Regions from separate parts of the Alteromonas fortis genome, predicted to be linked through region 1. Evidence: predicted binding sites of a transcription regulator. Region 1 holds the regulator's gene; each other region holds the start of a gene.
The links. Region 1 encodes FliA, which starts transcription of late flagellar genes. Its sites were predicted from a motif close to CTAAAGNTNNNNNNNNNNNNGCCGATA; they were not measured.

Region 1 (10,984 bases):
AAACTTTAGCCAACGAGCTAAAGGTTAGATCTACGCTTGGCTTATAATTCACCTTATCAGACTGGCTTGCATCAACGATGGAAATTCGCTTATTGCTACCGATAGATTCGAGCAACATTTGCTTTCCCCCCGGGGCAAGATAAGCGTGCCCAGGTGCTAAAACATCGCCATGCTCTGCTTCTTTCACTTTAATTTTACAGTTACTATCTAAACGCTGTGCAAATGCAGTAGTGAAAGTTCCAGGCATATGCTGCACAAGTAAAATAGGATGAGGAAAATCTGCAGGTAGTGGAGAAAGCACTTTTTGAAGTGCAACAGGTCCACCTGTGGACGCCCCAATAGCTAAACATCTGTACTGCTTACCCGTTGCCCTGACTGAGGAAACGGTAGGCTGCTTGTCGGCGCCTTTATGGCCTGAAAGTAAACCCGATGTTTTGAAAAAAGCCTGTTTGGGCGCATTATCAGGAAGTTTTCTGGTCTCCGCTGTGCGAAGAGATGGGCGCTTCAAGCCCAATCCTCTTCGCGCTATCAACCTAACTTTAGTACAAAGCAGTCGCGAAGCATCTTTTCTATCTTGGGCAATGTCTTCGAATTTTTTGGGTAAAAAATCTAGCGCGCCTGCCTCTAACGCATCAAGCGTTGCCTGAGCGCCATGATGCGTCAATGAAGAAAACATCAAAATAGGCGTAGGGCGTTTATCCATAATAGCCTTTACCGCCGAAATACCGTCCATAACAGGCATTTCAACGTCCATGGTTATTACATCGGGTTTTAGTGCTTCTGTTTTATCCAGTGCATCACGCCCGTTTCTCGCTTCCCCAACAACTTCAAGTTCTCTATCACCATCGAGTATTTCTCTTACTCGACGGCGATAAAAGGTCGAGTCGTCCACGACTAGGACTTTAAAGACCATGGATTATCATTCCTGTTAATTCATCGCCTTACTTAATGGGTTTACGCGCGTACCGTTTTAGCAGGCTCGGAATATCTAAAATTAATGCAATACCACCGTCTGAGGTAATTGTAGCTCCCGCCATACCAGGCGTTCCTTGCAACAATGCATCCAGCGGTTTGATAACCACTTCTTCCTGGCCTATTAGCGCGTCTACGACAAACCCGACTTGCTGTGTACCAATTTGCACTACAACAACATGCCCCTTTTCTTTATTTATATTTTTAGGGCCTCGGATTAACCATTCGCCAAGGAAAAACAGAGGGATTGCTTTTGAACGAACTATCATTGTTAATTGGCCATCCACCGTATTGGTCTTCTTGATGTCCATATTTATTATTTCGTTCACCGCACCTAATGGTAACGCAAAGGTCTGTTTTCCTACAACAATCATTAACGTAGGTAGAATCGCGAGCGTTAACGGCACCTTGATATCTAATCGTGTACCTTTTCCTAACTGCGAGTCAATATTGATGGTACCGTTGAGCTGGTTAATTTTGGTTTTAACCACGTCCATGCCCACACCACGACCTGAAATATCGCTGATTTCGGTTTTAGTAGAAAAGCCAGGTGCAAAGATAAGGTTGAACGCTTCAACATCAGACATGCGTGCTGCTGCATCTACATCCAATACGCCACGGCTAATTGCGATCTCTTTTAGCTTCTCGGCGTCCATACCTTTACCGTCGTCTTCGATAGTAAGAAGAATATGGTCGCCTTCTTGAGATGCTGATAGCTGAACTGTACCCATGCGAGGCTTACCTGCCGCAGCACGATCATCCGGCATTTCTATCCCGTGGTCGACAGAGTTTCTCACCAAATGCACTAGCGGGTCGGCCAATGCTTCAACCAAGTTTTTATCTAAGTCTGTCTCTTCACCTACAAGCTCTAAGGTAATTTCTTTCTTTAAGCTTCTAGCTAGGTCACGTACAACGCGAGGAAAACGGCCAAACACTTTCTTGATAGGCTGCATGCGGGTTTTCATTACCGCACCTTGCAAGTCTCCCGTCACTACATCTAGGTTAGCAATGGCCTTTGACATGCTCTCGTCGTTGCTGTTGATCCCCAAACTTATCAGTCGGTTTCTAACGAGTACGAGTTCACCGACCATATTCATAATTTGGTCTAAACGCTTTGTGTCTACACGTACCGTTGTCTCAGCAGGTGGTGGAGCAGGAGCCCCTTTTTTATCATCTTTCTTGGAAGGCGCTTTAGGTGCAGCTGCTTTACTCGTTTTAGCTGGGCTTGCTGCACTAGGTGCGGGCTTCGCCTTAGGCGCAGCCGGGGCACTCGCCGCTTGCTTTGCTTTTTGAACAGCCTCGGTAGCCGCTTTGTCTACAGGAGGTTCAGGTGCTGCTGGAGCAGAGCTTTGTTTAGTTGGCCCTTGACCTGAGCCGTGAAGCTGATCAAGCAGAGCTTCAAATTCATCGTCGGTAATTTCTTCATCACCGGCACTACTTGCCGGAGCAGCTGCTGATGCTGGTTCTGCAGCACTTTTTTCGTCTCCACCAAACTGACCTTTTCCGTGCAGATCATCTAACAGTGCTTCGAACTCTTCATCAGTAATGTCATCACTGTCAGTGCTCGCCGCTGGTGCTGACGTTTGCGCAGGCTCCGTTTTGGCGGGTTTTGTATTGGTTGATGCAGCTTGTCCTGGAGCACCACCTCCATGAAGCTCATCAAGAAGAGCCTCAAACTCATCTTCGGTAATTTCTTCTATACCACCGCTACTTTCACTGGTATCTGACGCTGCTGGCACTGGTTCATCTATAACTAGTTCCGGCTCTTCTGCAACGACCTCGGGCTCAGCCGCGACAACTTCTGGCTCGGCGGCAGGCGCACTTGCATTGTCGAAAATGTTTTCATCTGGAGATTCTGGGCGACTGAGTTTGTGTAACAGGTCGACGAGGTGTGCATCTGCCGGCTCTAGCGGCTCTTGTGCTTTTACTCGTTCAAACATTTCAACTACCACATCAGTGGCTTGCAAAATGATATCCATTAACTCAGGCGTTAGCGTTCGTTGGCCATTGCGCATAACGTCAAAGACGTTTTCAGCACCGTGACAAATTTCAACTAACTCAGTAAGAGAAAGGAAGCCCGCTCCCCCTTTTACTGTGTGATAGCCGCGAAAAATTGCGTTAAGCAAGTCCGCGTCTTCAGGATTGTTCTCAAGATCAACGAGCTGTTCTTGTAATTGTTCAAGTATCTCTCCAGCTTCCACTAGAAAGTCCTGTAATATTTCCTCGTCAACATCAAACGACATGCACCCGCTCCCCTAAAAACCTAAGCTAGACAGAAGATCATCTACATCATCTTGACCTGAAACGACGTCATCTCGTTTGTCAGCATCAATAATTGGGCCTTCTGCCTCTACACCATCAACCTTATCGGCCTTAACGCTGGAAGGTTTAGTTTGTTCTGCACCGTCCCGTTCGCCAAACATAGTAAGCATGTTTACAAGGCTATCTTCGACTTCTTTAACCAAGTCGATAACGCGACGAATAACCTGTCCAGTCAAGTCTTGATAACCTTGTGCCATCAAAACTTCAGTAAGTAACTGTGTAAGTTTAGCCGACTGATTCGAACCGTCTTCCAACAATTCGTCTAAGTCTGCACATAAAACCTTAAACTCACCCAACTCGATTTGGCGGTTCATCAGCTTTTTCCACTCTGGCATAACCTTTTCGATTCGCTCTGCGAGCAGTTCAGCGATGGGCATACTCGCCTCTACGGCATCCATAGTAGTATTAGCAGCTTTCTCGGTTTCTTCAATTACGTAGGTAAGGCGGGACTGAGCATCAGGGATATCGTCTGTAGCTAAATTTTTGATGCGGTCGTCTATTTGAAAGTTGTTTAATGCGTCGTGGAGTTGACGCGTCAACTTGCCTACTTCAGCGAATAGCTCAACGTTTTCTTTCATTGAGACGGCTTCAAGTAGTGCATTAGCTGAAGTCTTGTCACCTTCTTCAAGAAAAGTGACAAGCTGCTTTGCTTCTTCTAACGATATTGGAACGTTTACATTCGTTGACATCCAGTAAACCTCATTTATCTGGTGAGCGTCTGGATCAACCTAAACGTTCGAATATTTTATCTAATTTTTCTTTAAGCGTTGCCGCGGTAAAAGGTTTAACAACGTAACCATTCACACCCGCTTGGGCGGCGGCAACGATCTGTTCCTTCTTCGCTTCGGCGGTCACCATAAGTACTGGCAGATGCTTAAGTTTGTCATCGGCTCTAATTGCTCGGAGCAGATCTATACCCTGCATACCAGGCATGTTCCAATCAGTAACAACAAAGTCGAAATCGCCTTGTTGTAACATAGGTAATGCGGTGCTTCCGTCATCCGCTTCCTGGATATTGGCAAAACCCAAATCTTTAAGCAGGTTTTTGATGATTCGTCTCATGGTTGAAAAGTCATCGACCACGAGAATTTTCATGCTTTTGTCCAAAATAGCCTCCACTGAGGGGTTAATTGTTTTTAATTTCTATTCTTCGTCAGCTTGCCACGACTTCATTCGTGATTTGAGTTTTAACATGGCTTGACTATGAATTTGACTGACTCTCGACTCACTTACGTCGAGAACCTCGCCTATTTCTCTTAAGTTTAGTTCTTCATCATAGTAAAGTGAAAGAACAATCGCTTCTCGCTCGGGTAATGTCGTTATTGCATGGGCCAGCGCTTTTTGAAATGCGCCCTGCATTAAATCTTCTAACGGTGCATCACTGCCTCGACTTTGCTCGGTAGTGATTACATCTTCCGACACACCTAAATCTTCAATGCCCACCAGCTTCCCGGCATTTACTTCATTGAGCATCTGGTGATAATCCTGCAAGCTCACATTAAGCTTGTCAGCAATATCGGAATCTCGTGCGTCGCGCCCAGTTTCACTTTCTACCTGAGATATCGCTTCTGTTATTGCGCGACCATTTCGGTGAACAGAACGTGGCGTCCAATCACCTTTGCGTATTTCATCCAGCATGGCACCGCGAATGCGGATACCTGCGAAGGTTTCGAAGCTTGCGCCTTTTGACCCATCAAAGTTTCGAGCGGCCTCTAACAAACCAATCATTCCTGATTGGATAAGGTCATCAACAAGAACACTCGCAGGCAGGCGCGCCATCAAATGGTGCGCAATACGCTTAACCAGAGGCGCATGTCTTTCGACTAACTGCGATTTATCTGTTTGCTGTTGATAAGCGGCTGCCTTGCTGTTCAACGTTGACTTCCTACGGCTTTTTCTGCAACTAATTGTTCAATGAAAAATTCTAAGTGACCTCCAGGCTGCGCCGGAATAGGCCAAGTAAGCGCCCTGTTTGCTAGCTTAGTTATCGCTACGGCTGCAGGAGAGCCCGGAAAAGCATCTACAATAGCTGTTTGCTTACGCACTGCTTTGCGAATATTTTCGTCAAATGGCACCGTCGCCACTAATTCTAGTGCAACATCAAGAAAACGCCCTGTCACTTTACTTAATTTGCTAAATAATTCCTGACCTTCTCGCACATCGCGAACCATATTGGCCACAACTTTAAAGCGAAAAACACCGTGCTCACGGTTAAGGATTTTTATCAGCGCATACGCATCAGTTAGTGATGTTGGCTCATCGCAAACCACCACCATGATATCTTGGGAGGCTTTAGAAAAGCTTAATACCATATCTGAAATGCCAGCAGCGGTGTCGACTATTAATACGTCTATTTGAGAACGCAGCTCGCTAAACGCTCTTATTAAGCCAGCGTGCTGTGTGGGTGAGAGTTCCGCCATTGACTGCGTACCAGATGTGGCGGGAGCAATCTTAATACCGTGTGGGCCGGTTACTAAAACCTCGTCCAACGTGCACTCGCCAGAGAGTACGTGAGATAAGTTTTTCTCAACTCGCAGGCCTAACATCACATCTACGTTTGCAAGACCAAGGTCCGCGTCAAGAACCATTACCCGCTTACCCTGCTTCGCCATGGCGATAGCAGTGTTAAGTGTAATGTTTGTTTTACCTACGCCACCTTTACCACCAGTGACGGCGATTACTTTGATTAACCGTGATTGCTTCATTTTTCTTAAGCTACTCGCTTGATCGTCAATCATACTGCTTATGCTGTTTTAATTGCGTTGTTACCACTAGTATGATTCAAACCGTACTTTTTATAAAGCTTTGCAGCAGCGGAAACCAAAGATTTCGCTTCTGCAATCTTAATGTCTTCAGGCACTTTTTGACCATCGGTGACATAACTAACCGGTAGTTGATATTCAACCGCTGCACTAAGTACCTCTCCTAAAGAGTAGCACTCATCTAACTTTGTGAAAATACAGCCACTTAGTTCAATATCGTCATAGGCTTGAATGATTCTCTGCAAAGCCGGATATTGCGTATTGGCTTGCGCTACCAAATATTTTTTAACTTTTGGCATTTGGCCATTGTCGAACTGCTTAATTTGCTTAATTAATCGACTATCACGCTGACTAAAACCTGCTGTATCAATCAATACTAGTCGCTTATGACGAAGTTGGAACAATAAATCTGCAAGTTCTTCACTAGTTTGCGCTTTTCGCACAGTACAGCCAATAATTTTTCCGTATGTCGCTAGTTGCTCATAGGCTGCAATTCTATACGTATCAATAGTAATCATAGCCACCGATTCTGCACCATATTTCTGCGCGTAGCGGGCGGCCAACTTTGCAACTGTGGTTGTTTTACCTGTACCAGTAGGCCCAACTAATGCAACAGCACCTTGTGAGCTAAGTATATCGTTTCCGGTAACATTTATGCGATTAGCCAATAGGTTAAGAAGATATACCCACGCGTCACGTTCGTTGTAATGAGCCGGTGTATAGCTAATCAGTTGTGTTGCTAGTGCACTACTCAGCCCCATATCGGTTAATCGCGTGACCAGATATTGATGAACAGGTTTTTGACGCTTGTTCTTCGCTTCCATTAAGTCAGCAACTTGATACTGCAATACGTCGCGAAGTGAAGCTAACTCTTCTTTGATTTGAGCTAGTTCAGCTGACTGGGATACAGGTGTTTCACCCATACTTGACGCCTGGTGCTCAGGAAAAGTCTCTTGCTCGACAACATCTTGAGCTGGCGATTGTGTTCCAAGGTCGTCGATAAACGCTTCTGAAAAATCTAAGTGAGAGGCAATTTCGTTGGCGTGCTTAGCGTTCGCTGACATTGGCTGTTTTGGTTGTGCAGAACTGCTTGCAACTGGGTTTCCACCATGCTGCTTTTCCAGCAACGCTTTTAAGCTGTCAGGACCGTCATCGCCAATAATTTCACTTAAGCTAGGCACAGCCTTTTGGCCAGGTGTTTTTGCCGCGGCTTGTGGTGCTGCCTTAGGCGTGAAAAGCTTAGCTTCAGGCTCTTTGTCGTAGGCTGCTACAAGCTCGATGCCGTCAGCGACTTTGCGATTTGACATGATCACAGCATCACTGCCCAACTCAGCTTTAACTTGGCTTAGCGCCTCACGCATATCTTTGCCGAAGAAACGTCTAATTTTCATTGCAACCTCTCCAATCACCCAGTGTCAGATTATTGACCGACCGAACTGACTATTTTTATTTGTTTGTCGTCAGGCACTTCTTGGTATGAAAGAACATGCAGCCCAACAACAGAATACTTTAAGAAGCGAGACAGAACGGGTCGTAGCATGCCTGAGGTAAGGAGTACTGCAGGTTCCCCTTCTAACTCTTGCTGCTGACTGGCTTGCTGCAATGATTTTTGCAGCTTGTCTGCCAGACCTGGTTCGATACCAGCACCGTCTTCGCCACCTGCTTGAAGGGACTGGTGCAACATCTGTTCCAACTCTGGCGCCAAGGTTATGACAGGTATCTCTTTCGCCCCTTGGGTAATTTCTTGAACGATTAAACGCTTGAGTGCTATACGCACTGCAGACACCAGTACATCTGGGTCTTGGCTTCGTGTACCGTATTCACTAAGAGTCTGAACAATGGTGCGCATATCGCGAATAGGCACACCTTCAAATAGCAAGGTTTGCAGCACTTTCACAACTGTACTAAGCGGCAGAATATCGGGTACTAAACCTTCAACTAATTTAGGGTGCTGTTTGGCGAGCATATCTAAAAGCTGCTGCGCTTCTTCATGCCCAAGTAACTGATAGGCGTTATTGGAAAGTAACTGACTAAGATGAGTCGCAACAACAGTGGCGGCATCAACAACCGTGTATCCAAGAGTTTGCGCGTGCTCGCGCTTATTAGGCTTAATCCACACCGCATCTAACCCGAAAGCAGGGTCTTTAGTAGCGCGCCCCTCTAATTTTCCGAACACTTGTCCGGGGTTAATGGCAAGTTCTTCGTCGTGACTTATAACGGAATCGCCAATAGTGACGCCGAGCATAGCGATGGTGTAAGTGTTAGGCTCTAAGTCTAAGTTGTCGCGTATATGAACAGGTGGAATAAGGAAGCCGAGTTCTTGGGAAAGTTTTTTACGCACGCCTTTAATTCGTGTCAACAACTCGCCACCTTGAGATTTATCAACAAGAGGAATTAAGCGATAGCCCACTTCTAAACCAATGGTATCCACCTGCTGAACGTCGTCCCATCCCAGCTCTTTAACTTCAGGTGCAACAGTTTCGTCTTTTGCAATGTTCTCTGGTAATTGAGGTTCTGCAGCTTTCTTCTTAGCTTGAACTGTCTGCCAATACGCAAACCCTGCAATCAAAAATGAAAAACCCAAGAATGCGATATGAGGCATACCCGGGATGATACCCATGACGAAAAGCACGCCTGATGCAATATAAAGCGCTTGATTATTGCCTAGCTGGCCACGGATTTCTTTTCCCATTTCCTGGGTTTCGTTTTCACGAGTAACGATAATCGCCGTAGCTACCGAAAGTAGTAATGAAGGTATCTGCGCCACCAAACCATCACCAATGGTCAAGATGGTGTAGATCTCTATGGCATTTCCAAATGAGAGATCGTGCTGAATCATGCCTATAAATAACCCGCCAACGATATTGATGAGCATGATAAAAAGACCGGCAACCGCATCACCTTTTACAAACTTTGATGCACCGTCCATCGACCCGTAAAAGTCAGCCTCTGCGGTTATTTCTTCGCGACGCTGACGCGCTTGGTCTTGATCGATATAGCCTGCGTTCAGATCAGCGTCAATTGCCATTTGCTTACCTGGCATAGCATCCAAGGTAAAGCGAGCACTTACTTCTGAAATACGTCCCGCACCTGCGGTTACTACCTTGAAGTTAATAATAAGAAGGATAGCGAAGACAACAATACCCACAGCATAGTTACCGCCGATAACAACCGCACCGAAGGCTTCAATCACCTTCCCTGCTGCATCTCCCCCTTCGTGACCGTAAAGTAATACAACCCGCGTAGATGCAACGTTTAGTGCCAGACGCAGAACTGTCGCAATTAGTAGCACAAGTGGGAAAATACCAAAATCCACAGGCCGTTGAGTGAGTACCGCCACCAAAATGATGACGAGAGAGAGCGCAATATTAAAGCTAAACAATACGTCGAGTAAAAACGGCGGCATGGGTAGTATTACCATTCCCATGATTGCCAAAAGGACAATAGGCGCGCCTAAACCACTGGTAAAATTTTGCAGCTGATTTTTATCGAATCGCTGAAGATAACCGGATAACTGCATGGCTTGGTGTCTCTCTATCAGAAAATTGACGCTTTATGTAAATCTTCAATAGAGTTTTCAACTAACGTGCCAGCTTTATACAAAGCGGCATTTACATATACCAATAGACCCCAAAAGTATGCGATAAGTATAAAAAAGCCAAAAAAAACCGCAGTAAAATAGTCACTTAGCGACGGTATTCTGGAGGAATAGGCAAATCTCGTTTAAGTGGTTTAGGACGCTTACCCTTTCCTGCCCTATGTGCTTTAAGCTGATAGACGTGTGCTAGCACCTGCGCTACCGCCATAAATAAGGCGTTCGGAATTTCATCGTCGACTTCTGTCGAATAAAAGATGGCACGAGCAAGTACAGGAGAAGGTATTAAGGGTACGTCATTGGCGGTAGCAATTTTTCTGATATGCATGGCCAATTCATCAGCCCCTTTTGCCACCACAACAGGTGCTCTTACGCCCTGTTCATCATACTTAATCGCTACTGAAAAGTGAGTCGGGTTGGTTACTACCACGTCTGCCTGAGGTACTTCCTGCATCATGCGCTTGGTAGCTGCTTGATACTGCAAACGGCGAATACGGCCTTTAACCATAGGGTCGCCCTCTGCATTTTTGCGCTCGTCTTTAACCTCTTGCTTGGTCATTTTCATTTCTTTGTTGTGCTTATACATTTGATAAGGCACATCGATGAGCGCGATGGGGATCATGCCACATACTAGAATGAGAAATGCCCATTTAAGTATGTCCATAGCGTGAAACAGGTTGCCCGGATAGAGCTCCATATCTAAATGCAGCGCTTCATCTTCGAAGAACAACAGCGCCCCTATGGCCATACTGATGATAACCACAACTTTAGCGATAGATTTTAATAGCTCAACCAAGCCGTTCATACCGAACATTCGCTTGAAGCCCTGAATTGGACTCATTTTGGAGCCCTTAGGCTTTGCACCTTCCCAGGTAAAATTAAAACCACCAAGTGCAATAGAGCCATAGATGCCGGCTATCATGGCAACCACCATATAAAGCAACACGGCTGGACCTACCGCTGAGAAAGCTTCGCCCCAAGCGCCGAACATGTGGGTAGTATCATAAGTTTCGTCGCGAGAGAGAATAAACATTCGCTGGGTAAGCTTGAAAACAGATTCAGCAACCCATTCACCCACAAATAAAAACATAAAGGCGCTGACAATAAGCACTAAAGTTGTAGATAGTTCACGGGAACGGGCCAGCTGCCCTTTTTTTCGGGCATCTTCGAGTTTTTTCCCCGTGGGGTCTTCTGTTTTTTCGCTTGAATCTGCCATGTTTTCCTACGAACAAATATTCAATAGTTCACACATAAACTGTTCGGCTCTAAACCATTGGGTTTCGAAGTGTGCAGTAAAGTTATCAAGTGTTATCCAAATAATCAGTAATCCCAT
Region 2 (10,984 bases), 390 kb from region 1:
GGCGCAACTTCCAGGAAAAGGAAAATTTAAAGGCATGATGGGATCACTGTTGGTAGAAACATCTGACGGCATTCGATTTAAACTGGGAACAGGATTTTCTAACAAAGAGCGCCAAGCGCCTCCGGCTATAGGTAGCTGGGTAACCTTTAAGTTTTACGGTGTAACGAAAAACGGTAAGCCAAAGTTTGCGAGCTACCTTCGCACTAGACCCGGCTTTGACTTATCAAAAAAATAGTACCTATATTAATTAGCGAAATAGCCTCAAAATCGAGCTTTTAATTAGCTGTTATCTATCCTTTACGATGCACTTCAATTGAACAAGCGTCACATAAAGCTACCCACCTTGTCTTTAACATATAAAACCCTATAACTTACTTAACCAGTAATTGTTTTTGTCACTTTATGTACCGCCCTTTAATCGCTTTTAGCGTTCAAAAGTAATGTTATGAATAGCGATTATAAGCGGATAATAGGGGCTAAAAATTTCAAAACTTAGCCTGTGAAGTTATACTGTTGATGATTAATTAAACACTCCTTGCGTCAAGTGCGTACAAGACCGTTTACTCCCATTGCGCAAGCTAACTTAGAGGAAGAGACTGTGTTACAAGACTATCGCAATCACGTTGAAGAACGTGCAGCCCAAAATATCCCCCCAAAACCTCTTAATGCAGAACAGGTAGCAGCCCTTGTCGATTTGTTGAAAAGCCCGCCAGCAGGTGAAGAAGAATTCCTATTAGAGCTGCTCTCAGAGCGTGTGCCGCCAGGTGTTGATGAAGCGGCTTACGTCAAAGCTGGTTTCTTAAGTGCCATTGCAAAAGGCGAAGACAGTTGTGAACTTATCTCAAAAGAGAAAGCTGTTGAATTGCTGGGAAATATGCATGGCGGTTATAACATTGCGACGTTAGTAGAGCTACTTGACGATGAAGACCTTGCTCCATTGGCTGCCAAAGAGTTAAAACACACGTTGCTGATGTTTGATGCTTATCACGATGTGGAAGAAAAACACAAAGCGGGTAACGAGTACGCTACTGCGATCATTAAATCTTGGGCAGAAGGTGAGTGGTTCACGTCGCGCAAGTTAATGGACGATAAAATTACTTACACTGTATTTAAGGTGACCGGTGAAACCAATACTGATGATTTGTCGCCCGCACCTGACGCATGGTCTCGCCCAGATATTCCATTGCACGCTCTTGCTGCTTACAAAATGCCACGCGAAGGTTTAGAGCCAGAAGAACCTGGCGTTAAAGGACCAATGGCGCAAATAGAAGAAGTCAAAAGTAAGGGCTACCCCGTTGCTTTTGTTGGTGATGTAGTAGGTACAGGCTCATCGCGTAAGTCGGCGACTAACTCTGTCTTGTGGTTCTTTGGCGAGGACTTGTCGGGCGTGCCTAACAAACGGGGCGGTGGCGTATGTATCGGTTCCAAAGTCGCACCTATTTTCTTTAACACCATGGAAGACGCGGGCGCATTAGTATTTGAAGCCGACGTTGAAAAAATGAATATGGGAGATGTGATAGATATCTACCCATTTGAAGGAAAAATCACTAATCACGAAACCGGTGAGCTACTTGCTGAATACAGCTATAAATCGAAAGTTATTTTAGATGAGGTGCGTGCCGGCGGACGTATTAACCTGATCATCGGGCGCGGTCTTACCGAGAAGGCGCGTGAGACACTAGGTTTAGGCCCAACGGATTTATTCCGTACGCCTGAACAGCCGAAAGACAGCGGAGCGGGTTTCTCGCTTGCGCAGAAAATGGTAGGCAAAGCCTGTGGTGTTGAAGGCATTCGCCCCGGCACCTACTGCGAGCCTAAAATGACAACCGTTGGTTCGCAAGATACTACAGGTCCCATGACCCGTGATGAGCTTAAAGACTTAGCTTGCCTTGGCTTTACGGCCGACTTGACCATGCAGTCCTTTTGTCACACGGCTGCTTATCCAAAGCCGGTGGATATTGAAACCCAGCACACGCTGCCTGATTTTATTATGAATCGGGGTGGGGTATCGCTTCGTCCCGGTGACGGTATTATTCACAGCTGGTTAAACCGCATGCTGTTACCTGACACAGTAGGCACCGGTGGTGACTCGCATACTCGTTTCCCATTGGGAATTTCGTTCCCAGCGGGCTCTGGCTTGGTGGCATTTGCTGCAGCAACGGGTGTTATGCCCCTGGATATGCCAGAGTCTATATTGGTGCGCTTTAAAGGCGAAATGCAGCCGGGCATTACCTTACGAGACCTTGTACATGCCATTCCGCTATATGGCATTAAACAAGGGCTATTAACGGTAGAGAAAAAAGGCAAAATCAATGCGTTCTCTGGCCGTATATTAGAAATCGAAGGGTTGGAAAACCTTACTGTAGAACAGGCGTTTGAGTTATCGGATGCATCGGCAGAACGTTCAGCTGCAGGTTGTACTATCAACCTTTCTGAAGAGTCGATAGCTGAATATCTGCGTTCAAATATTACTATGCTTCGCTGGATGATTAATGAAGGTTATGGCGACCCTCGTACGCTAGAGCGCCGCGCGCAGAAAATGGAAGAGTGGCTTGCTAACCCAGAATTAATGCGCGCCGATAAGGATGCTGAATATGCCGAAGTTATCGAAATTGACCTTAACGACATTAAAGAGCCTATCGTCTGCTGCCCAAATGATCCCGACGATGCGAAAACCCTATCTGACGTTGCAGGTGATAAGGTAGATGAAGTCTTCATTGGCTCGTGTATGACAAACATTGGCCACTTCCGGGCAGCCGGCAAATTGCTTGAGCAATACAATAAAACACTTCCAACCCGATTATGGATGTCGCCACCGACTAAGATGGACAAAGCCCAGTTAATGGAAGAGGGGTACTACAACATTTACGGTCGTGTGGGCGTACGCACCGAGATGCCGGGGTGTTCACTTTGTATGGGTAACCAAGCAAGGGTAGACGCGGGCGCCACTGTGCTCTCAACATCAACCCGAAACTTCCCTAACCGTTTAGGTGATGGAGCGAATGTGTATCTAACCTCAGCAGAGCTTGCTGCGGTTGGCGCAATTGTGGGCCGCATTCCTACCGCTGAGGAATACATGGAATACGCCAGCAAAATTAACGCAATGTCGGGAGAAGTATTCCGCTACTTAAACTTCGACAAAATGCCTAGCTTTAAAAAGGCGGAAGAAGAAGCTAAGGCGCGCATTATTCCAACGTTGAATGTTGCTTAAAATAGTGTATAAACTACAAAGCCGGTTGCCTTAGTGGTGACCGGCTTTTTTTATGGCGAAAAGGAATGTCTAATGGGAAAATCTTTCTTTATTGTTGCTGCACTTGTATTAACCTTAGGGTGTGCAAAAGCGCAGGTAGACCCTGTATCGTCACTGAATTCAGTGGACTTCGAATCTATTACACTGGAGATAGGTGGCAAGCACTATGAAGTTGAGTATGCCAATACCTTTGAGCAACGCGCGCAGGGCCTTATGTTTCGCAAAGCCTTGTGCGAAGACTGCGGTATGTTTTTTAAGTTTTCTAGCCCCAAATTTGCGGGCATGTGGATGAAAAACACCTTTGTTCCCCTAGACGTAGCATTTATCGACAGAAATGGCGTAATAACGGATATAAAACCTCTCACTCCCCATAGTTTGGAGTCGGTCGGATCATCGAAAGAGGTACTTTACGCGTTGGAAATGAACCAAGGGTGGTTTGCCGAGAATAATATAAAAGTAGGCGACCAAATAACGATTGATTAACCGCGTAAAGCGCGGTTGCTGCTAGCGAAAAGCTAGTTTTATTCTGGAGTTAAATATAGTGACAAATGCCTTATCGATAGCTAAGTTCGGTGGAACTAGCGTAGCGAATTACGAAGTAATGCAAAACTGCGCCCGAATTGTTGCCGGTAATGAAAAAACACGCATTGTGGTAGTGAGTGCTTCAGCTGGGGTAACAAATCACCTTGTAAGCCTAGCTCATACACCAATGACGCAACAGCAAATTGAAGAAACCTGCCAAGCCATTGTGGATATAGAACACGCTATTCTAAATAAGCTTGATGACAAAGATGCAGTAGAGCCTAAACTTAACGATTTGCTAGAAGAAATGCGCAGCTTAGCATTTCACGAAGAAATCCTTCACCGCGATGATTTAAAAGATCAGCTGCTTTCTATGGGTGAGCGAATGTCATCATTGATGTTCTCATCAGTGCTTGCGGAGCAAGGCGTGAAAACCATGAACTTTGACGTTCGCAAAGTACTTCGTACTGACAGCGAATTCGGTGAAGGCGCGCCTCAAATAGAAGAGATTGAAAAACTTGCTAAGCAGCTGCTCGCGCCAGAAATCAAAGACGCTATTGTAGTTACACAAGGTTTTGTTGGTGCAGATGAAGAAGGCCGTACAACAACCCTTGGTCGTGGTGGCTCTGATTTTACGGCTGCACTACTTGCAGAAGCGCTTGATGCCGAATCGTGCGAGATTTGGACTGATGTAACGGGTGTGTACACGACTGACCCACGCATTACTCCGGCTGCCCATCCGTTACCTGAGCTCAGCTTTGAAGAAGCCGCGGAAATGGCTACTTTTGGTGCCAAGGTACTACACCCTGCCACTATGGAGCCTGCGCTTCGCAAAGACATTAAAGTGTTTGTAGGTTCAAGCAAAGAGCCAGAAAAGGGCGGTACATGGATTGTGCGTGATTGTGAGCACGAGCCTCCGTACCGTGCGATTACTCGCCGTAAAGAGCAAGTAATGGTGACAGTGAAAACTCCAAAGATGATGTACGCGCAAGGTTTCCTACAGCAGGTATTTGCTATCATCGCTAAGCATAAGCTGAGTGTCGATTTGGTCACCACTTCAGAAATCTCGGTATCTTTTACCCTTGATAACCCCGCGAACTCTGTAGCTCAGCGTTTGAATAAAGAGACCATTGCCGAACTTGAAACCATCTGTGACGTTAAAGTAGAAAAAGGTTACGACCTTGTCACCGTTGTAGGAAACAACATGCAAACGGCTATTGGGGTTTCAAGTAAGATTCTATCTGCGGTATCTGATTTTAACTTACGCATGATTTGCTTTGGCGCTAATCCGCACAACCTATCGTTTTTGGTTAACGAGACCGACAGTGATGACGTGGTTCGCAAGCTGCATTCGGCATTGTTTGAATAAGGACTAGATTTGCGTAAAGCGTAAAAAAAACGGTCGCCTCAAGGCGGCCGTTTTTGTTTTGAGGTAAGTACAAGTAGCTAGAGAGCTTCTACCGGAATAATAATTTCATGGCGCTTATTCCAAGGCAGAGTGAATGGAGAGTCGTAGCCCATGTAGCTTGGTGAACCCGCCGTTTCGATATTGTTTTCTTCCAATACTTTGTGCAGTTTACGGGTGTATTCCTCTTTATCACTATCGCTACTAAAGCCTGAATAGCGGATAGCCGCCACGGTTCTTTCCGACACGGCAACAAGAGATACATTATCGTTAGTGGGGGTAGGTGCACTTTGCATGTCATATTTACTGGGTAAGAAAAACATCATAGTTTCTGACGATACTTCAACCGGTGAGGTCATCGCAATTTCTTGTGAACGCTTGCCTATCTCAACTGGCGAAGTCATAGAAATGTCGCTATTCGTCTTGTTCTCACCAGAGATATAGTTAAAAAGTAGGTTAAAAGCCCCTGTATCTTCGGCTCCCTTAGACATTACGCCCACAGCTTGGTTGTAATGTCTGATTTCAATATCATCAGCCAGTGTTTTGATAACTGTGTAGGGCAGTGTTTCTGTATCTTTGTAATACGTTGGTTCAGACTGGCTCATGGTGGATATCAGTAAAGTAGCAATAAGAAGTGACAGGCGGTAAAAGTTAGCAAGCATAGAGTTTTTAAAGTTTGTTATTTGTACTGTTTCTACGTTAAAAAGCCGATTAATGGTCATTCTAGTGTTGCTAAGTGTTTTTGCCGCCCCAAGGGTAATTGCTGTTTATGCAACAGGCACAAAAAAGGGGCGTAAGCCCCTTTCATAAATAGCATGCAAGCAGTGCTTATACTTTAAACTGCCTGATAGACTGCTGTAGCTCTTCGGCAAGACGTGCTACTTCGTGGCTAGATTCAGAGGTTTGCTGTGCACCCGCTGTCGTCTCTTCAGCAATGCCTACAATGGTTTCAAGTTTTTCACTGATTTCTTGCGATACGGTATTTTGTTCACGGGCTGACTGCTCAATTTGAGAGCTAACATCATGGGCCTTGTGAACCGCATCGGTAATGATATCTAGCGCCTGCGTGGCTTTTTCGGTTTGTGCAACACAAGCCGCAGTCTGCTCTTTACCTTGGTCCATCACAGACACCGCTTTTTCAGCACCAGCTTGAAGAACTTCAATCATGGCGTTGATTTCTTGTGTCGACTCCTGTGTGCGACTCGCAAGGGTTCTTACTTCATCTGCAACGACCGCAAAGCCTCGGCCTTGCTCACCGGCACGAGCAGCTTCGATAGCGGCGTTCAATGCAAGTAAGTTAGTTTGGTCGGCAACACCGCGAATAACGTCAAGAATGCCACCAATGCTTGCGCTATCTTGGTGAAGCTTATTAATAACGTCGGCTGCTTCTTGAACATCCCGAGACAAGATTTCAATAGTGTTTTTGTTTTCCAGCGAGATCTGGCGAACATTTTCTGCTTCGGCATCAGCATGACGAATTTGGCTAAGCGTGTCTTCGGCATTTTGTACAACAAGCTGCGACGTTGAGTGCATTTCTGTTGTCGCCGTCGCGACTTGGCCAATTTGTGATTTCTGATCCTGAATTGAATGTGTGGTTTGTGCCGTCACGGCTGATGTTTGTTCCGACGCCGCAGCTAACTGCTCTGCGCGAACGTTAATGGCAGTAATCAGCTCTTTCAGGTTGCCAATTAGCGTATTACAGTTTCTTGCTAGTAGCCCAAACTCGTCTTGCGCTGAATCGTCTAGGCGATGAGTAAGGTCACCCGATGAAGCAACAGTAAGTAGTTCGTTTACGCGATAAAGCGGGCGTGTAATAGCACGAACGGTTACGTAGCCAATGAAGGCTGCTACGGCAATAGAGATGAGAACAACAACAATAACAAAGGTGTTACCTGTTGTAATGGCACCGTTCACCTGATTTTCTATATGAGATGCTTTCTTATCAGCAAGATTCAGCAGGTTTTCAAGTGCCACAACACCCTGTGCGATATTTGAATCTGATGCATTAAGTGCTTGTTCAGCATCGTTTCTGCGCTCTAAACGATCCACATGAAGCTGCACTACGCCGTCGTTAGCTTTTATGGCATTGATGGCGTCATTTACTAAGTCGTTAATATCATCAAGTGTACCTGAGTCATCACGACCGCCCGCTGCTTCAACCATTTCGCTTAGCTGGGTAACTACTTTTTCAACTACAAGGTCAACTTCGTTGCCAAGTGTCTGTGAGCGAACTAGCGTTTCAGTTTTGATATATTCATAAGAAACAGTAAGTAGCGAAAGAAGCGAAGTTTCAAGTTGACCACCAATCTCAGCAGCACGTCTGAGGTTAGGATCGCGCTGAACCGCGTCTAGGTCCGAAAAATCCAGAAGGTAGGTAGAGGCATCGTCTGCATTATCTTCAGCATCACCTAGTTTGTCTTGTATATTGTTGCGCAAGTCGAGGTACATTTGGTGATTTTTGTACATAGCCTCAACATTAGTGATATACGCATCATAAGATTCGCGAACACTGTTTAGCGTGTTTCTAAGCTCTGGCTCATTACTAACGGCCTGCGCTAGCTTATTGTACTCGTTTTCAAAGGTATCTTTGGCAGAGTCGAATGACGCTCTTTTGTCCTTAAGATCACTTAAATCTTCTTCGATATAGCTTTCGAAGGTAAGTCGACCCATATTTAGGAAGCTTGCTTTAAGTGCATTACTGCCTGCTACCGTGGGCAAAGCAACGTCATTTACTTCCTCTGTTGCAGAGCCTATGGAATTGAGGTTATAAAGTGAGACAACACTTATAACGATTAGAAGTGCGCTAATCGCTACAAATCCCCCGATTACGCGTGTGGCTACCGTTATTTTCATCGGAACTCCTGGATGAGTGTTTTTTATTTTTATCCCTAACGATATTACCCGCCTCAGCTAACAAAATATAGCACTTATAAAGTGACGCTTGCTTGAATGCTGAGCAGGTAACGAAACATCATCGTTACTTTTACAAGTAAGTGTATCGGCTACAAAGACTTAATGTTTATTTTATTTAGCACTTAAGTCTAATTGTTATTACTGGTACAACCAGTTAAGCCGGGAAAAGCGGGTTCTTTCTCAGATAAGTTTCGTATCTAAAGGCGTGTATACAATAATGATTTTATGCTGTAACGCTAATCAAAGCTGAGGTATCTAAATTCAACAGCGTCATACTTTGCCCCCACACGTAGCCAGTATCTAAACCAACAAATTGTGAGTTATTTGTATGACCTGATAGGGCGGCCCAGTGTCCGAAAATTACTCGCTGGCTAGTTGTGAGCTTTGTATTTTCTACTTCAAACCAAGGCTTTAAGGTGCTATTAGCAGTATTGGAAACTGTACTAGGATGAGACTTGTTGTCAAAGTCGAGGGTGCCATCTGTATGAACAAACCGCATGCGCGTACACGCATTTACAATAAAGCGCAGTCGCTCGTCCTCCTCAAGTTTATCTGACCACTTGTCGGGTGTATTACCGTACATCTTTGAAAGAAAAGTGGCGTAATCATCGGACTTGAGGATGTTGCTAACTTCATCACTAAGTGAAACGCAATCATCGATAGACCATTGAGGATAAAGACCAGCGTGAACCATTATTGATTGTTCGTTTAACTTCGTTGCCAGCGGGAACTGCCTTAACCAATCGACAAGTTCTGTTAAATCTGCCGCATTAAGTAGTGGCTCTAATTTGTCTGACTTTTTCGCTTTGCGAATACCGTTTACAACAGCAAGTAAGTGCAGGTCGTGATTACCTAAAACACTACTAAATTGGCTGCCAAGAGATTTCAGAAAACGCAATGTGCTTAGCGAATCTTCTCCTCTTGCAACCAAATCGCCGACAGCAAACAGCTTGTCGTTTGTCTCGTCAAATTCTACTTTATCCAATACGCGGCGAAGGCCGTCATAACAGCCTTGAATATCGCCAATGACGTAGGTATTACCTTTAGACATAAAACCCTTAATGAAGAATGCTTGGAATAGCTAGGCGAAATACGTTTATAGGAACGCGGAAGCGCTCGCCGCTTTCTAGTTCCATTACATAATAGCCTTCCATATTGCCAACTGGTGTGTCAATGACTGCGCCGCTCGTATAGTCAAAATGTTCACCCGCTTTCATTATAGGCTGTTTTCCTACCACTCCATCACCTTCTACTTCTGACGTTTTACCGTTAGCGTCGGTTATCTTCCAGTAGCGACTAAGCAGTTGTACGGTATGCTCGCTATTGTTTTCAATAGTAATGTGGTAGGCGAAAGCAAATTGCTTGGAATCTGAGGGAAGGTGCTCAGGAAGGTGACGGGTTTTCACCCGCACCTTTATATCAAGTACATCCATAGAGGAACTTACTGCTCTTGTTGGTGCTCTTTTGCCGATACAGCGTTAGCTATAGTGGCAAAGTCGTTAAGCGATAGCACTTCTGCGCGAGAAGTTGGATCTATCCCTAACTCACGGATTTCTTCCTCACTCAAGCTGTCTTTCAGTGAGTTACGAATAGTTTTTCGGCGTTGATTAAAAGCCTGTGCACAAACGCGCTCAAGCGTGTTTACTGATTCAACATCAACGGGTGGAGCTTGATGCGGAACTAGTTTTACAACAGCCGAGTCTACTTTCGGAGGTGGCTTGAAGGCACCTGGCGGAACATTCAAAACAGGGATCACGTGGCAATAATACTGGGCCATAACAGAAAGCCTGCCGTAGTTCTTAGAGCCAGGGCCCGCTGCTAGCCTGTTAACCACTTCTTTTTGAAGCATAAAGTGCATGTCTTCAATGCACTGAGCATGGTCAAAAAGGTGGAACATTAGCGGCGTTGAAATGTTGTAAGGCAAGTTACCAAATACACGAAGCTTCTTGTCTTTTACTGGCATTTCTTTGCATAGTGCGCCGAAATCCATCGTCATCGCGTCTTGTTCAATAACGGTTAGTTTTTCTCCGTTGAATGGGTGATGTCGCAGTCGTTTGGCAAGGTCGCGGTCAAGTTCAATAACCGTTAATGCGTCAACTTCTTCACAAACAGGGTCTGTTAATGCGCCTAAACCCGGCCCAATTTCTACCAGGTTTTGCTCATTTTTTGGCGCGATGGCTGCTACAATTTTACCTATCACGTAGTCATCGTGTAGGAAGTTCTGCCCGAATCGCTTTCTGGCCGTATGGCCTAAATGTGTTTTACTCATTGTTGATGATGTGCAAGCTCAATGGCTTTTTCCAATGCTTTTCTGAAACTACCGGCGTCGGCTTCACCAGTACCTGCTAAATCTAATGCAGTACCGTGATCTACTGAAGTGCGAACAAAAGGTAATCCTAATGTGATATTCACTGACGCCCCAAAACCCTTGTATTTTAGCACGGGTAAGCCTTGGTCGTGATACATAGCTAGCACAACATCGGCATTTTCTAGGTATTTAGGCTGAAATATGGTGTCAGCGGGCAGGGGACCGGTGATCTTAAGGCCTTCGTCTCTTAATTCATTCAGTGCTGGAACAATAGTGTGAATTTCTTCAGTACCAATATGGCCATCTTCACCCGCGTGCGGATTTAATCCGCATACGTAAATGTGGGGCTCATTGATGCCAAACTTTAGCTTCAGGTCAGTGTTTATAATATGGATAACTTTGTGTAGGCGCTCGCGGGTTATCGCTTTTGCCACGTATTCAAGAGGGATGTGAGTCGTAGCTAGCGCTACATTTAAACCTTCTGTAGCTAACAGCATAACCACATCAATGGTATTAGACTGGTAAGCGAAAAACTCAGTATGTCCGCTGAAGGACACCCCTGCTTTGTTAATGATACCTTTATGTA
Region 3 (10,984 bases), 1.1 Mb from region 1:
TTTTTGACGGGTCGAGTTCTTTTTCTACGTATTCTGGGAATTCGCGAAACGTGTCGGTTTTAGGATCAATGGCGTTTTTGAAAGTGCCAATTTCTATTTCATAACCGTTTCGCGTGTCAATTACGGTTACATCTGGGTCGCTTATTAGCGCATTCCAGTCTTTAGGCTTGACGTAAGTGCCTACAGTTTGGCGAGGGTCGATACCTTCAACGCCCATGGTCACGATTTCTTTTTTAAGTTTCACCTTAGTGCGATAGAACGGCTGTTCGTCGTGAAGTGATTCTTTGTAAGAGATAGGATTGATACGTTCATCGCTATTCAGATAAGCGAGCAATGCGTCGATACCTTCACGGGTACCTGAAACTGTACCGTTAATGCCTTCGTGAGCAAGTAGAAGCGTACCTTTTATACCATTTGCTTCCATAGTTTCTAGAAGCGGCTGGCGGATTTCTTTAAAGTTTTCAAGCGCAACAAATTTATACATTGCGCATACAATATATTTAGACATATTTTAACCTTTGCTGATTGGAGCGTAAGACCAGTGCAAAAATGCGGCGCGGAATATAACAAAACTGACCGTTAAAAACTAGGCGATATTTTCAAATGAAGAAAAGTCTGGCGTTTTAGCTTGGTGCTTATCTTTCCCATATTTCCCGTCATCGGCGTCGCCTTGCGAAGATATAACATCGTAAAGTAACGTATTATCTTCTTTTATAGCGTTGTCATATTGCTTTTTCAGTCGTTTCTGGGTAGCTAGACTGCAGTTGTCTACAACGTCATCCGGGATGCGCTTCGCGTCATCAGTTTGAGCTAACGGCGCAGGCTTCATACTAAGAAAAAGGCGTGCACCTTCGTAGTCTGTAGCGAGTAAATTTGAGTGTACTTGCATGTCTGTCCATTCATTTTCACTGACGGACAGTGAAGGACGTCTATAGTGATTTAACGCCGCAAGTTGCGCTTCTATACTATTCGCTGTGTCAGCGTCTGACGTTGCCGCTTCAATTTCAAACGGTTCAGCTACGCTATGTTGCTGCATTGCAAGGTATAACGAGAACAATGCCCCCTGCGATGACGCCCGAGCAAGTACACCACTTCGCTCCCAGTAAATACTGGGGTCTATTGATGTTTGTTCATTTGCTGAGGCTAAATCTGGCGACATACGTACACAATGCTGTTGTTGTATACGTATGTTGTCGGCAAGATAATGTTTTTCTTAAGCTTATTTTCTAAAGTTAGATATACTTCTACTAATTGATAGTGTGTTTATTCACGGATTCGAAATGCAATTTAGCAACAAACAAGTACTGATTGTTGAGGACCAACGTCCTTTCCTTCTTCTTTTGAAAGGGCTAATGCATTCAATGGGGGCGTCTGATGTCGTCACTAAGTCTTCTGCTGAACAGGCGGTATCGCTGTGTAAAAAGCACAAATTTGATATTGTAATTTGCGACTTACACTTGGGTGCTGATACCAAAAATGGCTATGAACTTATAGAAGAGTTGCGCACGCGAAGGCTTATCAATCCAACCTCAGTATTTATTCTTATCAGTGCAGATAGTGCTCGACCGGTTGTGCTTGGCAGTATTGAACGTCGCCCAGACGATTTTCTAATAAAACCCTTTTCACAAGTACAGTTAAAATCTCGCATCGTTCGTGCGTGGCAAAAACGACAATTTCTTCAACAAGCGTTCAACCTTATAGAGCAAGGTGAATACAACAGTGCCATAGATCATATTGAGACACTTTTAGAAAACCCTCGCCACTACAAAGGACACTGCGAACAACTGCTAGTTGAACTCTATTGGCGTATTTCTCAACCCCAAAAAGCTCTAGATGTACTAAAAGAATATATCGAAGGTAGGCCTGTGCTATGGGCACAAATAGCAATTGGTAGAACCTATCTGCTGTTGAATGAATATGAAAAAGCGATATCCATTGCCAAGAAAACGTTAAAACGCAACCGTTTCAATGCTGATGCTCATGATATTCTTGCGCAAGCGCATCACGCCTTGGACGCAGGTGAAAAAGCCCTAGATGCGATTAGGGAAGCTATCAAGCTTTCCCCGTTTTCATTACCTCGTCATTATAAGGCTTGTGAAATTGGCCGGGAAAATGACGATTTAGTACTAGCAGCCAACTCTAGCCAAGCAATTTGGAACCTATCAAAACGCACTGTACATAAAGCAAGTTTACATTGGTGCACAATGATACGTAGTTTACTTGATGTCGCTGAATCTGCTGATGACAAAAGCCAGCGCAATAAATATCAGCAAGAAGCCTTACTCACATTACAGCGTGGTAAGTTTGATGAGCACCTATATAAAATCGACAGGGAGTTCGACGTAGAAATTTTTGGCAATATTGTAAATGCAAGGATAAGCGCGATTGATGGGAAGCTCATTGATGCAAAGCGTCATCTCAATACATCGCAAATACAGCTTGATGATAAATACGCAGAAGTACCTACAGCGTTCATTCCAGATAGCATTAACGTTATGTATAAGCTGGGAGAGTTCGACGACGCGCTGCAGTTAAGTTCTCTACTTTCATCGAGGGGTGAAGAACTCGACCAAAACAGTTCTTACATGTTAAAGACACAAGCGCAAAACGCACAAAAAAGCCTCGCTAGCTATCAGCAATTTAACCGTGAGGGCATTCAACACTACCAGCAACAAGACTTTGAACGCGCTAAAGCCTCGTTTGCCCTTGCTCAAGGTTTTGCACCTGTTAATACAGGTGTTGCACTTAACCTGCTTCAATGCCTTCTTCAAATAGCCATAAAAGAAGATAAAGCGGAAATGAAGTTAATAAACGAATGTAAGCGTTTGTTTAAGCTGATTGATGATATGACACTCAAAGCGCCATACAAAGAAAAGTACGAAAATATTCGAGATGAACTTTCTAAGTATATTGGCTTTTGATACCCAGTGACATATTAGTTCTTTTCAAAGCAACCCTACCTTTTTCTATCGCTGGTAATTCATTGCTATTAGCCTATACATCTGTGTTGTAAGCCGCGTTGGTTAACATTAAAACTTTCCCCTCTACTGCCGTAATCAATTGTGCTGTATATATATACATGATATAACGCAGTGCCATGCAGCTTATGCCAAAAAACGCTCATATCGATACTTTGGTTAAAAACACTAGGCTGTTTAACTGAGACTGGTTAAAGGAAGTAAACATCGGCGATGCATGACAGACTGATACAAAAACTTGAAATTCTTTCCGATGCGGCCAAGTACGACGCGTCTTGCGCGAGTGGTTCAGCAGGTAAACGACAAGCTGGAAAAACCGAAAAGACCGGTATAGGTTCGCTTACCGGTGGCTCGGGGATATGCCATAGCTTCACACCAGATGGAAGGTGTGTTTCGCTGCTTAAGATCCTTATGACAAACTACTGTATTTATGATTGCCATTATTGCATTAATAGAGTTTCAAGCAATGTTCAACGGGCGCGTTTTACAGTTAAAGAAACGGTAGATTTAACCCTAAATTTTTATAAGCGCAATTACATTGAGGGTTTGTTTTTAAGTTCTGGAATTGTGGGTTCGCCCGATATCACTATGGAAAGCATGGTGCGTATTGCAAAATCGCTACGTCTTGATCACGGGTTTAAAGGATATATTCACCTTAAAACTATCCCGAATGCGTCGCCAGAACTACAAGCAGAAGCGGGTCTTTATGCTGATAGACTTAGTATTAATGTGGAAATGCCTACACAGTCTTCGCTAAACAAGTATGCCCCAGAAAAAGATCTTGGCGATATTCACGGTTCGATGAATACGTTAAAAGAAAAAATTGCAGAGCATAAAGTAGACAAAACATATTCGGGCAAACGCCCTCCCCGGTTCGCACCTGGGGGGCAGTCTACGCAAATGATTATAGGTGCCGATGGGTCAAACGATAAAACCATTTTAGGCACAAGCGTTAAGCTCTACAGCGATCAGAAACTTCGACGTGTGTATTACTCAGCATTTTCCCCTATCCCTGATGCTTCGGAAGTTTTACCGCTAAAACCGGCGCCATTGATACGAGAACACCGCTTGTATCAAGCGGATTGGCTTTTACGCTTTTACGGTTTTGGCCTAGATGAAATCTTGCAAGACGACATGTTAGATATGGACTACGACCCGAAACTTTCATGGGCATTACGTAACCGTCATCTATTTCCCATTGATTTGAACAAAGCTGACAAACAAATGCTGCTACGCGTTCCCGGTCTTGGTGCGCGAACGGTACAAAAGATTTTATCTATAAGGCGTAATACAAAGCTCAACTGGATTGACCTTACTAAAATGCGGCTACCTCTTAAAAAATTGAAGCCTTTTATCAGCGTTGGAGATTACTTCCCTGATATCCATTTACTCGACAGTAATAATTTCGAGCTTCAGTTTAAACAGCCTAAACAGTTTGAGTTGTTTAACGCTTGAGTGTGTTGTTAATGCAGCTAAATTCAGCCGTAGTCTAAAAGGTAGCGTTACATGAAGACCATTACCATTACTTCAATACCTGGCTTTGATGAATGGCGGGAAGCTTCGCGAGAATGCATTGCTGAGCGCATTCCCCCTGAACATATTATTTGGCAGAGCGCACATTCTGTACAAGACGATCTGTTCGGTAGTGGTGATGAGCAATGCGAAAGAAAAAGGCCGCGAAGCAAGCTTAGTATTCCTAAACCTACACTGATGCTTTTAAAGTACGCCCTATGTCATAACGATGATAAACGATTTGCGCTTTGTTACCGGGTGTTATGGCGTGTCGTTTATGAAAATAAGCAACTTTTACAAATGAAAACTGACGACGATGTCATTCAGCTTTTCGCCATGGCGAAAGCGGTAAAACGTGATGCTTACAAAATGAGTGCTTTCCTGAGGTTCAGAGAAATAGACCTAGAGGGGCAAGAGCATTTTGTCGCCTGGTATGAACCAGAGCATTTCAGTTTAGAGATAAAGCTCAACTTCTTCCAAACCCGTTTTAAGAATATGCGGTGGTCTATATTAACGCCCTATCGTGCAGCTCATTGGGATACCGAAACCCTAGTACTAGAAGATAATCCCGATCCAAGCGTTGTACCCGATGATGACCGCATTGAAAAATACTGGTTGACCTATTACGCCAATATATTTAATCCAGCGCGTATCAAAACAGGTGCGATGTTAAATCAGATGCCTAAAAAGTATTGGAAAAATATGCCAGAGACGTCGCTGATAGACGATATGATTAAGCAATCGGACGCTCGGGCCAGAAAAATGATAAACGATGGCAATAAGCACTGAGTCAATACAAATGAGCTTGTATTAACGAGCTAACCCAAACGAATAACCATAAACGAGCTTGGCCCATAAACTCTGAGCTAGTACATCTGAGCCAAGCTTTGTTTAGCGCTGATTTGTGTAATTCTACTTTGGATTAGTATCTATTTGTAATACCAACTTAGTCTCTAAAATTTTCTATAGTGTCAATTAGGTCATCAATACTTTCTATAAGGGTTTCTCGCTGCTCGTCAGTTAGCGTGGTGAAAAGCTCAGATATTAACGCAGCGCTAACGGTCATGTTATGTGCGCTGCTTTGCTTGTAAACATCGCTTTTATAGCTATCTGAGTTTTGCATTAGAACAACCAGTTCCGTTTCAAATTTATCGTTAAATTTACGGGTTACAAATAATTTTCGCGCCGCATTTTGTATATTTCTGCGATAGGTTAACCACTCTCCTCCCGTGGGAATGAACTGAGTCGCGTAAGAGTCAACAATTTGCTTTTGTTCGCTAGTTAGCTTGCCTATGCGTTCACTGATGGTCTCCTCAATGCGCTCGACACGCTCTTTTAACCGTTCTTCTTCAGACTTTTCCAGCGCCTCTTTTCGCTCTTCTTCCTCCTCTTTGTTATCTTTTTCGAGGGCGGCAAAAAGCGTAACAACTTGTTCATCATCGAGCGTTTTGGCTATTTCTGCTAATTCAGGGCTAACTTCATTACGCACTCTTTCCCAATGCGCTCTTGCGTTTGCAAGGTGTTCATGGACAGAGTTTGAATCTAAGGTCCCTTCTTTTATTTGACGTTTAATATCGGTAAGTTGAGCTTGGTAACGTTTAAGTTCAGAGGTTTTGTGCCAGCGTAGCCAGTTTTGAAGATAGTCATCAAATTTTTCTTCTTGCTCATCTTTAAGTTCAATATAGTCGTCCATGTACCAGTAAACCCACCAATCCAGGTTGTTGTAGGCCAATTTGGAACTACATGATGCAAGAAACACAACAGAAATAAATACTAACAGTACACGCATAACTCATCCTTTTTTGTTAACTACGTCATTTGCTGCAAATTCGCTTATATAAACTCAATTAAAAAACAGACGTGGGTGGTGAAGCGTTCGCTACTCGGTCTGCTTTATTATTTTAAATTATTTAAATTCTCTACAATACAGATGTTCACTTTACGTCTTGTTACCTTAACGTTACCTTAACTGTAATACTGGTAAAAAGAAGGACTTTAATGTGTCAAAACGTGTCGCAATTTTAACCTCTGGTGGCGACGCACCAGGTATGAATGCATGTATACGTGCTGCAATTATCGCATGCCAGAAAGCTAACTATACGCTGCTTGGCTATAAGCATGGTTACAATGGACTGTTGCAACAAGAGTACATTCCCCTATCGCTTGACACTACCCACAACTTGATCCAACAAGGCGGTACCATTTTGCACAGTGCAAGGTGCAAAGAGCTTAAGCGCCAAGAAGGAATTAAAAAAGCAGCTAACAATTTGATGAAAGCAGAAATTGATACGCTTATTGTGATTGGCGGCGACGGCTCATTTCGAGGTGCAGCGGAATTAGGGAAAGAATGGGACGGCCAAATTTTAGGAATTCCCGGCACGATAGATAACGACATTAGCGGCACAGATTCAACCATCGGCTATTTTACCGCTATAGACACTGCGATGAGTTCTATCGATAAAGTTCGAGATACTGCAGATGCATTTGAGCGTATATTTCTTATAGAAGTCATGGGCAGGAACGCGGGCTTTTTAGCATTGAATGCTGCACTCTCTTCTGCAGCCGACTACGTGGTTGTACCGGAATTTTTTGAATCTGCTGAAAAAGAAATAGAGAAACTTGTTGCCCAAATAAAAGCCCAGCGCGCGTTAAAAGGACCAGTTAGTTTCATCGTCGTCGTTGCTGAAAACGTATGGCCAAATGGCTTAGCTGGCCTTACTGAGGCATTACAGAGCCACGATATCAGTGACGTCAGGCCGGTAACCTTAGGCCATGTTCAGCGTGGTGGCTCACCTGTTGCCCAAGACAGGTTGCTCGCAACGACACTTGGAGAATTCGCAATAAGTCTAGTCGGCAGTGACATTACTAACATTATGGTAGGTGAAGTAAATCAACGCCCTGTTACTGTCCCCCTTAACAAAACGTGGGAAGATACCAAACCTCTTAACGAGGCACGTGTTGACGCTATGCTTACGCTTATGAATGAGCGATACAGCAGCAACTGAATTGACGGTTAGAGGCTATAATTAGAAAACAAGAAGCGTTTACCAATCCGCATAGTTAGTTACTGAAAACCACAAACAAAAAAGGCGTTGTCTATTTCTAAACAACGCCTTAAACATTTTACTACTTGAGCTAGGTTACATTTTCATAGCCGCTTTGACTTTATCGCGGTGACTGCGGCTTACCTTAAGTTCTGTATCGTTTTGGAGTATTAAGTGGTACTCGCCACTGATGTGACTGACTAGCTTTTTAACAAAACGAATATTAGCTATGGCAGAACGGTGCACGCGAACGAAAAATTGTGGGTTTAGTTCTTGCTCAAGCTCTTTCATGGTTTTACGCATTATGTGCATGCCATCAAGCGCATGTACGCACATATAATCGCCTGCTGCATCAATCCATTGAATGTCTTGTACGTTTACACGGGTTACTTCTGAACCATCTTTGATAGCTAAAACATCAGGGTAAGGGTTCGTCTCAACCGGCTCTCCGCTAGCTAATTTACGTAGAATTTCCTCGCAATCATCACCGGTTAGTTCAGCCACTAGGCTCACCAACTTTTGAGACTGCTCATCTTGATGTTGTGTTGAGAAGTATTCACGAACCTTATCTAACGCGGCGCCAAGACGCTCATCGTCCGCTGGCTTTAACAGATAGTCTAGCGCGTGTATGTCAAAAGCTTTAATCGCATAGTTATCGTAGGCAGTTACGAAAACAATCATTGGAATTGGCTGCTTTAATTCACGAAGCTTGTGAATTACTTGAAAGCCATTCAAACCCGGCATTTGAATGTCTAAAAACACTAAGTCTGGACGATGTTGAGAAATACTGCTCACAGCTTCAAGACCGTTCTGACATTCTGCAAGAACCTGTACATCATCATGACGTTCCAACCTTGCACGAAGGCCTCTGCGCGCTAAAGGTTCGTCGTCCACTACAATGGTTTTAATCACTTGCTTTGTCATGTTATACGTCCTTAACTTCATACGGTATGCGAATTCTAACCCGCACACCGGAAGGCTGATTGTGTTCTATAGAGAATGCAAAATTACGATGATAAAGGGATTGCAAACGCTCTTTTATGTTGGCTAAGCCCACACCATTTTCACGGCTAAGGTTGCCATCTTTGATATCTGCGCCTGGGCCGTTATCAGCCACGTCCATCAATAAATCATTACCAAACGTACGTGCCGTTATGGAAATACGACCACCATTTTCCATCTTAGATATGGCATGCTTTATTGAATTTTCAATAATTGGCTGCAAGATCATACTGGGTACAAGCGCACTTTCGCACTCTTCGTCGATATCCCACTGTACATCTAACCTATCATCAAAACGCACCTTTTCTATTTCAAGATAAAGTCTTAACGCCTTTATCTCTTGACCTAACGGGACGCGTTTTATCGGGTCATTGTCTAGCGAGTAGCGCAAGAAATCACTTAAGCGCGAGACCATAGCCTCCGCCGTATCATTTTCTTTCAAAAGGATAAGGGTAGAAATAGCATTCAGCGTATTAAAAAGAAAATGCGGGTTAAGCTGATAGCGAAGCATTTTGATGTGCGCCTGGTGAGCCATGGTGCTGGCTTTAAGCGCATTTTGCTTTTCTTTTTGCAGCATCTGAAAGTTTTTGATGCCGAAGTACACACCACTCCAGCAGCCGACCATTATCAATGAGTTAATGGTGTTGGTGAAATACATATACCATTCGTCTGGGCGATACCCGTGTTTATATATTTCCCAGTAGTTAATGTTTTTCACTACTGCCCACAATAACGCTATTAGATAACACGACACTATCACTATTATGATCATGTTTAGCGGCGATTGTTTCCTTGCCCAACGATAAATGTAGCGCAGTGGAATGGTTAACAACCACCCTGCATAGGCGTTTAGCATGATTATAAAAACCCAAATGGGCCTTACATCATGAAGAAACGAACCGATGTAATAAATTATCGCAAACCCTGCCCAGCCTGCGCTGTGCAACGTCCAAAATAACCGTTCATTACTTTCTATTACACGCTGAAAGCGACTCACATTATTACCAATTTAAAAACTAATATGAAGATTATACGCCAGCCTTGCTGTGACCCAAGCGGCTTGGTCGTACACCTTATGCCTCTGGTCGCAGGGCAAATTCTTGAAATTAAGCATTTTTCAAAAGAACGTCGCTTATATTAATAGCTTATGTTCATTCTCTTAAGCCAGTGAACCCACCACCAAGCAGGACCAACTAAAAGGAAGCGTAGATCTTCGAAGAACGATGGTTTTTTGCCTTCTATATGGTGTCCAATAAACTGCAATACCCACATGACGACAAACAAAACTAAGGAGAATAACCATACTGAGATATTAAAGTGCTCTAACGTATTAACAGCGCCAAAGCATAATATGGTGAGCAGTGTCATTGCTGCACCTATTGGCCCAGACAACATGAAGTAATAATAGAGCACGGGGACTGCAATAATGTGTGCCCAGGTTATATCAAACTGGGCTATAAAATCCGGTACCGGCAAACTCCACAGCAAGCCAATAGAAACGAAGTAAATACTTGGTACGGCGATAGCGTGAATGATAACGTTCGTTTTGTTTTGATGGCTTTCGCCATACTGCATTAAAAGCCGCTCAATGCTTCTCATACCTGCCCCTTTGCCTGTTTTTAATAATTATCTAAATCGCCCCGAAAACATGTTTAACGAACCACTAGGTCAACAATGTATGTCGGGACAACAGCGTTTTTATCAGTTTTTCATCACAGGTAAAGGCGAGCCCATAATAAACCATATCGCTTTCATGCTTATGGTTTTTAACCCTTGCTGTGAGGGCTACTTCTTTACCGTCTAACGAATAGTTTAGCCGAACTTCGGCTTCATCAAGCATTACAGGCCAATTTGGCTTGACCTGAAGTGCAACTTTGCATCCTTTTTCACTCAAATCAATGATTATACCTGTCACATTTTCATCTTCTGGATACACTTCAGACTCCAATGTTACAGATACGCCCAATTGCGCGCGCTTAACCGCGCGAAGCCCTATACTTTCGATGCGTTTAGGAAACGTTGTTATAAGTAAACCTGAAGGCTTAGCGAGCAACTTTAAAACTTTTACTTTGAAGGCAATTACTTGGCCAGTATCGCCTTCAAGTATAGAACGAACGACAACCTCATTACCTACAGTGAGTGCATCGCGAACGGTTATCCACTTGGCCGAGGTGGGGATATGAAAAAGCAAGCACTCATCTGTAAGCATGCCTACGTATTCTGTCTTTACACGCTTCGGCGCAGCAGGCATCGCAATTTGCAAGTCGACGATATCGCCAGGGACTAGCGTTCGCAACGATTCCAAATTATCTTCGTTCAATAAGTCGCTTTGTATTTTGTCAGCCATTTGTATTTGTTATTGCTGGGTTTAATGTAAGTTCATCCAATTTACGCATCAAATCAAAACTTATCAACACTATGATGGTAAACCGACTTCTATAAACGTAA

Region 2: a site for FliA is predicted at 8,174-8,200, ahead of PCAR9_RS03395 (HAMP domain-containing methyl-accepting chemotaxis protein). Genes of this name have one in related genera too.
Region 3: a site for FliA is predicted at 1,192-1,218, ahead of PCAR9_RS09780 (VC2046/SO_2500 family protein). Genes of this name have one in related genera too.

The regions. Positions count from the first base shown of each region.
Region 1 is NZ_LR812090.1:1,143,838-1,154,821, reverse strand. Features, by position in the region: gene PCAR9_RS05010 (protein-glutamate methylesterase/protein-glutamine glutaminase) at 1-913, opposite strand, end outside; gene PCAR9_RS05005 (chemotaxis protein CheA) at 942-3,215, opposite strand; gene PCAR9_RS05000 (protein phosphatase CheZ) at 3,228-3,983, opposite strand; gene cheY (chemotaxis response regulator CheY) at 4,018-4,401, opposite strand; gene PCAR9_RS04990 (RNA polymerase sigma factor FliA) at 4,438-5,169, opposite strand; gene PCAR9_RS04985 (MinD/ParA family protein) at 5,166-6,032, opposite strand; gene flhF (flagellar biosynthesis GTPase FlhF) at 6,038-7,447, opposite strand; gene flhA (flagellar biosynthesis protein FlhA) at 7,477-9,576, opposite strand; gene flhB (flagellar biosynthesis protein FlhB) at 9,743-10,867, opposite strand; gene fliR (flagellar biosynthetic protein FliR) at 10,874-10,984, opposite strand, start outside.
Region 2 is NZ_LR812090.1:755,441-766,424, forward strand. Features, by position in the region: gene PCAR9_RS03370 (DNA ligase) at 1-235, shown strand, start outside; gene acnB (bifunctional aconitate hydratase 2/2-methylisocitrate dehydratase) at 599-3,211, shown strand; gene PCAR9_RS03380 (DUF192 domain-containing protein) at 3,284-3,733, shown strand; gene lysC (lysine-sensitive aspartokinase 3) at 3,792-5,141, shown strand; gene PCAR9_RS03390 (SOUL family heme-binding protein) at 5,219-5,899, opposite strand; gene PCAR9_RS03395 (HAMP domain-containing methyl-accepting chemotaxis protein) at 6,006-8,030, opposite strand; gene PCAR9_RS03400 (symmetrical bis(5'-nucleosyl)-tetraphosphatase) at 8,314-9,141, opposite strand; gene apaG (Co2+/Mg2+ efflux facilitator ApaG/CorD) at 9,149-9,523, opposite strand; gene rsmA (16S rRNA (adenine(1518)-N(6)/adenine(1519)-N(6))-dimethyltransferase RsmA) at 9,532-10,359, opposite strand; gene pdxA (4-hydroxythreonine-4-phosphate dehydrogenase PdxA) at 10,356-10,984, opposite strand, start outside.
Region 3 is NZ_LR812090.1:2,264,452-2,275,435, reverse strand. Features, by position in the region: gene trhO (oxygen-dependent tRNA uridine(34) hydroxylase TrhO) at 1-508, opposite strand, end outside; gene PCAR9_RS09780 (VC2046/SO_2500 family protein) at 587-1,159, opposite strand; gene PCAR9_RS09775 (response regulator) at 1,281-2,921, shown strand; gene PCAR9_RS09770 (putative DNA modification/repair radical SAM protein) at 3,192-4,433, shown strand; gene PCAR9_RS09765 (TIGR03915 family putative DNA repair protein) at 4,485-5,279, shown strand; gene PCAR9_RS09760 (DUF6279 family lipoprotein) at 5,437-6,279, opposite strand; gene PCAR9_RS09755 (ATP-dependent 6-phosphofructokinase) at 6,491-7,495, shown strand; gene PCAR9_RS09750 (LytR/AlgR family response regulator transcription factor) at 7,631-8,458, opposite strand; gene PCAR9_RS09745 (sensor histidine kinase) at 8,460-9,533, opposite strand; gene PCAR9_RS09740 (Mpo1 family 2-hydroxy fatty acid dioxygenase) at 9,674-10,135, opposite strand; gene PCAR9_RS09735 (PilZ domain-containing protein) at 10,200-10,883, opposite strand.